2 regions of the Niveibacterium sp. COAC-50 genome follow, and region 1 is predicted to be linked to the other one. Evidence: predicted binding sites of a transcription regulator. Region 1 holds the regulator's gene; the other holds the start of a gene.
The links. The regulator FNR, encoded in region 1, switches genes on or off when oxygen is low (the NO sensors DNR and NnrR bind a similar motif). The targets are predictions, from matches to a motif close to TTGANCTAGNTCAA.
Positions count from the first base shown of each region.

Region 2: a site for FNR is predicted at 1,858-1,871, ahead of hypA (hydrogenase maturation nickel metallochaperone HypA). Genes of this name have one in related genera too.

Region 1 is NZ_JABCJM010000003.1:376,176-380,367, reverse strand. Features, by position in the region: gene HH302_RS14920 (alpha/beta hydrolase) at 1-1,607, shown strand, start outside; gene HH302_RS14915 (SirB2 family protein) at 1,616-1,996, shown strand; gene fnr (fumarate/nitrate reduction transcriptional regulator Fnr) at 1,997-2,737, opposite strand; gene hemN (oxygen-independent coproporphyrinogen III oxidase) at 2,833-4,192, shown strand, end outside.
Region 2 is NZ_JABCJM010000005.1:124,278-128,469, forward strand. Features, by position in the region: gene hypF (carbamoyltransferase HypF) at 1-368, opposite strand, end outside; gene hypB (hydrogenase nickel incorporation protein HypB) at 368-1,213, opposite strand; gene hypA (hydrogenase maturation nickel metallochaperone HypA) at 1,286-1,660, opposite strand; gene HH302_RS17795 (4Fe-4S dicluster domain-containing protein) at 1,969-2,514, shown strand; gene fdhF (formate dehydrogenase subunit alpha) at 2,551-4,192, shown strand, end outside.

The DNA.
Region 1 (4,192 bases):
CTTGGTGCTTGCATCCGCTGGAGTTTGCCGAGCGCTGGGGCCGCTTCTCGGCTGACGCTTGGGCGCTGGCGTGCAACGGTCTTGCGCGAGCGGTTGGGGCACATGTCCCGGATGTTGTGCGACCTCAAGCCGATGACACCCGGTTTGCCGACCCGGTGTGGTCTCAAAGTCCGTCCTGGGCTGCCTTGAAGCAGTGGTACTTGCTGTCAACGCGGCATGCGCAGGACATGCTCTACGCGACGCCCGGGCTATCGGGGACCGAGCGCCGCCGCGCGGCGTTCTGGTGGCGGCAATGGCTCAATGCCGTGGCGCCGACAAATTACTTGGCACTCAACCCGGTCGCGCAACGTGCGGCGGTCGCCAGCCAGGGGCAAACGCTTCGGTCCGGCTGGCAGAATTTCCTCGATGACCTGCGTGCCGGGGATATCCGAATGGCTGACCCCGCCGATTTCAAGGTTGGGAAGAACCTTGCGACGACGCCGGGCGAAGTCGTTGCCCGCACCCGCCTGGTGGAGGTCATCCACTACACCCCGACGGCGGATACGGTTCGACAAACCCCGATCGTGATCGTGACGCCATGGATCAACAAGTTCTACATCCTTGATCTGACGTCGAAGAAGAGTCTGGTGCGGCATTTGCGCGATGCGGGCTTCGATGTGTACATCACTTCGTGGAAGAACCCCGATGCAGCGCTCCGCGACGTTCGTTTCGATGATTACCTGCAGGAGGGGGTGGATGCGATAGTTCAGGTCGCTCGCCAACTATCCGGGGCGGACAAAGTACATGCGGTCGGGTACTGCATCGGCGGTACGGCCTTGTCGATGTACATGGCATGGGCGAATCGCCACTACACGCCGGATGAGATGCCGGTTGCACACTGGACGCTATTTACGACATTGGTGGACTTCGCCAAGCCGGGCGACGTGGAGGTCTTCATCGATGAAGGGAGCGTCCGCTACCTGACGCGGGCCATGGAGCAGCGCGGTTACCTCGACGGCCGCGACATGGCTACATCGTTCCGCTTGCTGCGCTCGAACCCGTTGATCTGGCAATACGTGGTTCAGGGCTACCTGATGGGCGAAAAGCCGCCGTCGTTCGACGTGCTCTACTGGAACATGGATACCACGCGCATGCCCTATGCCATGCATGCGTGGTACTTGCGAGAGCTCTACCTCAAGAATCGCCTGATTGAGGCCGATGCGCTGACCGTCGCTGGCGAGTCGCTCGATCTTGGGCGGATCACCCAACCGCTGTATGCCGTTGCGGCCGAAGACGATCATATTGCCCCGTGGCGGCAAGCATTTCGGGTGGCCAATTTCGTGCGTGGAGACAAGCGCTTCGTGCTGTCGTCCAGCGGGCATATCCTCGGGATCGTCAACCCACCCGTACAGCCGCCGAAACGCGAATACTGGATCGGCACGGCTCACCGGACCGACAGCGCGCATGGTTGGCGTGAGCGCGCCGACCACCACGCCGGAAGTTGGTGGGACGATTGGTTCAGGTGGCTGGACGAGCGTTGCGGTGAGCGTGTCGCACCGCCACCCGTGTGCAACGAAGCCTTTCCTCCGCTTGCCGCTGCTCCTGGTGACTACGTCATGGAACGCTAACGAGGCCGATGGATTACCTGCTGCTCAAACATCTTCACGTCAGTTTCGTGGTGCTCTCGGCAACAGGATTCATCGCCAGAGGTATCGGCGTCCTGATTGATGCGCCTTGGGTGCGCCAGCGTTGGGCGAGGGTGGTTCCGCATATCGTCGATACCGGATTGCTCGCCTCGGCCGTCGCCTTGGCCTGGACCCTTCGCGTAGCGCCGTTTCGTGACGACTGGTTGACCGCGAAGGTGCTTGGCTTGCTTGGCTACATCGTTCTGGGGTCTTACGCGCTCAAGCGCGGGCGCACACGCCAAGCAAAAGCGGCCACATTTGTGGCCGCTTTGTTGGTGCTGGCTTACATCGTGTCGGTCGCGCTGACAAAACGACCGACGCCGTGGTGGTAACTACACGTTCGCGCGGCCAATCAGTCGGCGCAGTCCATCCGCATCCAGAATCTGGATGTGCTTCTGGTGGACGCTGATCAAGCCGTCATCCTGGAATTTGGAGAACGCCCGGCTCACTGTCTCCAGTTTCAGACCGAGGTAAGAGCCTATCTCCTCGCGCGTCATGCGAAGGTGGAACTCCGAAGCGGAGTACCCACGAAGGCGCATGCGTTGCGATAGGTTGATCAGGAATGCAGCCAGACGTTCTTCTGCGCGCATCGACCCGAGCAGCATCATGATGCCTTGCTCGCGGACGATCTCGCGGCTCATGAACTTGTGGAACTGGCGCTGCAGGGGTTCGATGCGGCGCGAGAGTTCTTCGAGCCGTTCGAACGGAATCATGCAGACGTCTGAATCCTCAAGTGCAACCGCATTGCAGACATGCCGATCCGTCGAGATGCCGTCGAGTCCGAGGATCTCTCCGGCCATCTGGAAACCGGTGACCTGATCCCGGCCGTCTTCGGTCAGGATGTCGGTCTTGAAGAAACCGGTGCGAATCGCATAGATTGCTTCGAAAGGCTCCCCAGCACGGTATAAATGCTGCTGCCGCTTGACCTTCTTGCGTGCAGTGATGAGGCCGTCGATCCTTTCAAGATCGACGTCGTCAAGACCAACGGGAAGGCAAAGCTCCTTGAGGTTGCATTGGGTGCACGCGGTGCGAAGATTGACGGCCGTCAGCGGAATCGTGGCGGGTTTTTCCAAGGCGGGTGCTCCAAGTGGGCTAGTTGATGGCAATCAAACGGCTCCGACCGAGTTCATGACACCTTCCGGCATCCACAGAGAGAAAAAAATAAACAATGAATCAGAATGAGCAGACGCCGGTCTTCGACCGCGATCTCATCCAGCGTTTCGACGTTTCCGGCCCGCGCTACACGTCGTATCCGACCGCGGACAGGTTTCACGAGGGCTTTGGACGCAGCGACTACGCAAGACATCTAGGTCTGCGCGCGCAGGGCGGCCTCAAAAAACCCCTCTCATTATATTTCCACATTCCATTCTGCGATACGGTTTGCTTCTACTGCGCGTGCAACAAGATTGTCACGAAGGACCGTAGCAGGGCGGAGCGCTACCTGCGCTATCTTGACAAAGAAATGGGTTTGGTCGCCGGACAGCTCGCCGGCTCGCACGATGTTTCACAAATGCACTGGGGCGGCGGCACACCGACCTTCCTGTCGGACAGCGAGATCCGCGAATTGTTTCGTTCGATCCGCCGGCATTTCAACCTGACGCCCGGTGGCGAGTACTCGATCGAGGTAGACCCGCGCCGCGTTTCCGCTGAAACCGTTGCGCTGCTTGGGGCCGAGGGCTTCAACCGGATGAGCGTCGGTGTTCAGGATTTTGACCCGATCGTCCAGAAAGCCGTCAACCGCATCCAGTCTGTTGAGGAAACCGCGGCGGTCATCGCGGCCGCGCGCGCGAATGGTTTCCGTTCGGTCAGTATCGATCTGATCTACGGATTGCCGTTCCAGAGCGTCGAGCGCGTCAGCCAGACGCTGGATCGCGTGCTGGAGATCGCCCCGGACCGTCTTGCACTCTACAACTATGCCCACCTGCCGACGCGCTTCATGCCGCAACGGCGGATCAATGCGGGCGACTTGCCGAGTGCGGACCAGAAACTCGAGATCCTGGGCATGGCGATTTCGAAGCTGACTGACGCGGGCTACGTGTTCATCGGCATGGACCACTTCGCGCGGCCGGACGACGAGATGGCCGTGGCTCAGCGCAACGGGCGTTTGTATCGCAACTTCCAGGGCTATTCAACGCACTCGGACTGCGATCTGTTGGGCTTCGGCGTTTCCTCCATTGGCAAGGTAGGCCCGGCCTACGCACAGAGTGCGAAGACGCTTGAGGCCTACTACGAGATGCTCGATCGTGACGAGCTCCCTGTCGTCCGTGGCTACGAGATGACGTTCGACGATCAGCTTCGTTACGCGGTTATTCAGAGTCTGATGTGCCACTTCTCGCTGGATTACGCGGCGTTTGAGCAGGCCTGGGGCATCACGTTCTCCGAGTATTTTGCCGACGAGATCGAAGCGCTGCGGGCCCATGAGCGTGATGGCCTGTGCATCGTTGGCAAGAAGGGGGTCGAGGTAACGACGCCGGGTCGCATGCTGGCGCGCGTATTGGCCATGGCGTTTGACGCGCATTTGCGCGGTG
Region 2 (4,192 bases), on a different contig from region 1:
TAGCGGCGGTTGGCTGGGTCGAAGAGCTCGGCGAGGCAGGCGGGGCAGATGCAGAGGTCCGGCCCGATTGTCGCGCGCTGCGTGCCGCCGGCTTCGCTGGCGAGAATCTGGAAGCCCGCCCCGTCGCCAAGGCGTTCGCAGGGTTCGACCTCCAGCGTGTCGATCTGTGCGGAAGACGGCGCATCGGTACGCAGGCGCGCTGCGAAGGCGTCCAGCGCGGGCGCATCGCCCTGTACTTCGATCGTGACGCCGCTTGCGTCGTTGCGGACCCAGCCGCTGAGCTGCAGCGCGTGCGCGAGGCGATGAGTGAAGGGCCGGAAGCCGACGCCCTGAACAATGCCGGTGACGCGCAGCCGCCGGCGGATCATCAAGCGGCCGGGGCCTTCGTAACGGCGGCCACGCCGGCCGCGAGCCAGTCCAGCCAGGCCTCGCAGCCCTCACCGCTGCGTGTCGAGAGCTGGATCACAGGTAGATCCGGCCGTACCTGCCGCGCGTAGCGCACGGCGAGATCGACATCGAAGTCCAGATGCGGCAGCAGGTCGATCTTGCTGATCAGCAGCAGGTCGGCGGCGCGGAACATGTCCGGGTACTTCAGCGGTTTGTCCTCACCCTCGGTGACCGAGAGGATCACGACCTTGTGCGCTTCGCCGAGATCGAACGCTGCCGGGCACACCAGATTGCCGACGTTCTCGATCAGCAATAGCCCGTCCGAGGGCAGCTGCGCCTGCTCGGCGAGCTGATCAGCCGCTTGCGCGACCATGTGGGCGTCGAGATGGCAGCCCTTGCCGGTGTTGATCTGTACCGCCGCCGCGCCGGTCGCGCGGATGCGCTCGGCATCGAAGGCGGTCTGCTGATCACCTTCGACCACAGCCACCGGTGAGCGCGTGCCCCAACGCCGGATCGTATCGACCAGCAGCGTGGTCTTGCCGGAGCCCGGGCTGGATACGAAGTTCAGCACGAACAGCCCGCGCGCAAGAAAGCGGCTGCGGTTGGCGTTGGCCTGCGTGTCGTTGTCGGAGAGGATGTCCTGCTCGATGCGCAGGATCTGCGCCTCGCTGGTGCCCGGCGCGTGGCGCGCGTCGAGCGTACCGTGGGCGGGTCTGAACGATGTGGCCGCTGGGGGCGTGGCGGCACCGCGCCGCGGGCGAGCGTAACGCATCCCGTGTCCGTCAATGTGGGCGTCGCCGCCCCCGCATCCGCAGGTCACACACATCGCACAGTTCTCCAAATCTTCCAGGCTGCGACACGGGCCACGCGGGCCGCGTTCCGCAGCGGTACTACCTTGTCAGGCCGGAGCGCCCGGCTCGATCACCACATCGACCACGCGCATCTGATCGCCGTCCGTCACCTTCAGTCGGAAGCCGCCGCATGTCGTGCAAGGCATGCCGACCTGTTCCAGTTCGACTTCCGCCTGGCAGGTTTCGCACCACGCCCGGCCCGGCGTGCGCTCGACCTCGATCCTGGCGCCCTCGGCCAGCGTGCCACGGCTGACGACCTCACAACAATATTGCAGGGTCTCGGCCTCGACATGCGCGAGCGCGCCGATCGCCAGCGCGATGCGGGTCACGCGCCGCGCGCCGGCTTTGCGAGCAGCGCCTTCGACGATGCCGATCACGCGTTCGGCCAGGGACAGTTCATGCATCGGCGCATTGTCCACCATCCACTGCCAGCGGCCGCGGCAGCTTGGCGCTGATCTGACCGTGGTCAAGTGCGTCCCGGGCAAGTATCGGCAGCAGCGGTGAGTGGTGCTTGCGCGCGCCGGTCCGTGCGCGCAGATATCTATATGGCGTGCCCTGAGGGCTGACGGCCCCGACCCTCGCCCTCGCCTCGAATCAGCGAATTGTCGGCGCGGAAACATTGATCCCTGTCTATTTGTGGCGATCGGAATGCGCTGATGATGAAAGTTTGAGGCGCGCAGGCGACGCTCACCCAGCTGGCGGCTTCCTTCACCTTGTCAGGAGTTTACGCATGAACCGGTTTGTCATCGCCGAGGCGAGCAAGTGCATCGGCTGTCGTACCTGTGAGATTGCCTGTGCGATGGCGCACCCGGCCGGCGATGCAGCCGACGGGCTGACGCCACGGAGCTTCGCGCCACGTCTGACGGTGGTGCGTAGTGGCACGATCACGACGCCGATCCTGTGTCGCCAATGCGATGACGCACCCTGCGTGCGCGCCTGCCCGAGCGGCGCAATTGTTTACGAGCAGGACAGCGTCCAGGTGTTGCAAGAGCGCTGTGTCGGCTGCAAGACCTGCGTGGTGGCCTGCCCCTACGGCGCGATGACGGTGGTGACGGTGCCTGCGGCGGCCGGTTCGGACACGGTGCTGGCGTCGCGCAAGACCAAATCCGAGGCGCAGAAATGCGACCTCTGCATCGATCGTGCCGAAGGCCCGGCGTGCATTCCCTCCTGCCCGACCAAGGCGCTGCACCTGATCGACAAGGACCGCATGGCCGCGACGCTGCGCAAGCGTCAGGCGCAGGCGGCGCTTGACCTGGCTGCCGGCGTGCAGTTCTGAACTGAATTCGAATCCCTCCGGAAAAGGACTTGTGAGATGAAGAAGGTCATTACGGTATGTCCGTACTGCGGTTCGGGCTGCAAGATCAACCTGCTGGTCGAAGGCAACAAGATCGTCGGCGCCGAAGGCGCGAACGGTGTTACGAACGAGGGCGAGCTGTGCCTGAAGGGCTACTACGGCTGGGACTTCCTCAACGACACCAAGCTGCTGACGCCGCGCCTGACCAAGCCGATGATCCGCCGCCAGCGCGGTGCCGGCTTCGAGGCGGTGTCCTGGGATGAGGCGATCGACTTCGCCGCGACGCGCCTGAAGGCGATCAAGGACAAGCACGGGCCGGATTCGATCATGGTCACCGGCTCGTCGCGCGGCACCGGCAACGAATCGAACTACATCGCGCAGAAGTTCGCCCGTGCGGTGATCGGTACCAACAATATCGACTGCTGTGCCCGCGTCTGCCACGGCCCCTCGGTGGCCGGCCTGATGGTCACGCTGGGCAACGGCGCGATGAGCAATTCGATCAACGAGATCGAAGACACCAAGTGCATCCTGGTGTTCGGCTACAACGCGGCGGATTCGCACCCCATCGTCGCGCGCCGCATCATCAAGGCCAAGGAGAAGGGCGCCAAGATCATCGTCTGCGACCCGCGCTACATAGAAACCGCGCGCCTCGCCGATCTGTACCTGCCGCTGAAGAACGGTACCAACATGGCGTTGGTGAACGCCTTCGCCAACGTCTTGATCAACGAGAACCTCTACAAACCCGATTTCGTCGCGCAGTACGCCGAGGGCTTCGAGGAATACAAGGCGGCGGTCGCCAAGTACACACCGGAATACACCGCCGAGATCACCGGGCTTGATCCGCAACTGGTGCGCGATGCGATGCGCATGTACGCCGGTGCGCCGAGCGCGACGATCCTCTGGGGCATGGGCGTGACGCAGTGGGGGCAGGCGGTGGATGTGGTCAAGGGGCTCTCCAGCCTTGCCACAATCACCGGCAACCTCGGCCGGCCGAACGTCGGTGTCGGCCCGGTGCGCGGCCAGAATAACGTGCAGGGCGCCTGCGACATGGGCGCACTGCCCAACACGCTGCCGGGCTACTACCCGGTGACCGATGCAGCAGCGCGCGAGAAATTCGCCAAGGCCTGGGGCGTGCCGAGCATCCCTGCCGAGAAGGGCTTCGGCATCACCGAAGTGCCGCACAAGATCCACGAAGGCAAGCTCAAGGCCTACTACATCTTCGGCGAAGACCCGCTGCAGACCGACCCGGATCTGGGCATGCTGCGCGAGGCCTTCTCGAAGCTCGAACTCATCATCGTGCAGGACATCTTCATGACGAAGACCGCGATGATGGCCGACGTGATCTTCCCGGCCACTTCGTGGGGCGAGCACGAGAACGTGTTCTCCAGCGCCGACCGGGGCTTCCAGCGTTGCTACAAGGCGGTGGACGCGAAGGGCGACGTCAAGGACGACTGGGAAATCCACAGCCTGATGGCGACGGCCATGGGCTACCCGATGAAGTACAACAACGCGCAAGAGATTTGGGACGAACTGCGCGGGCTGTGCCACCTGTACACCGGTGCGACCTACGAGAAGATGGCCGACCTCGGCTATGTGCAGTGGCCCTGCGAGAGCGAGGATCACCCTGGCACGCCCTGGCTCTACAAGGGCAACAAGTTCG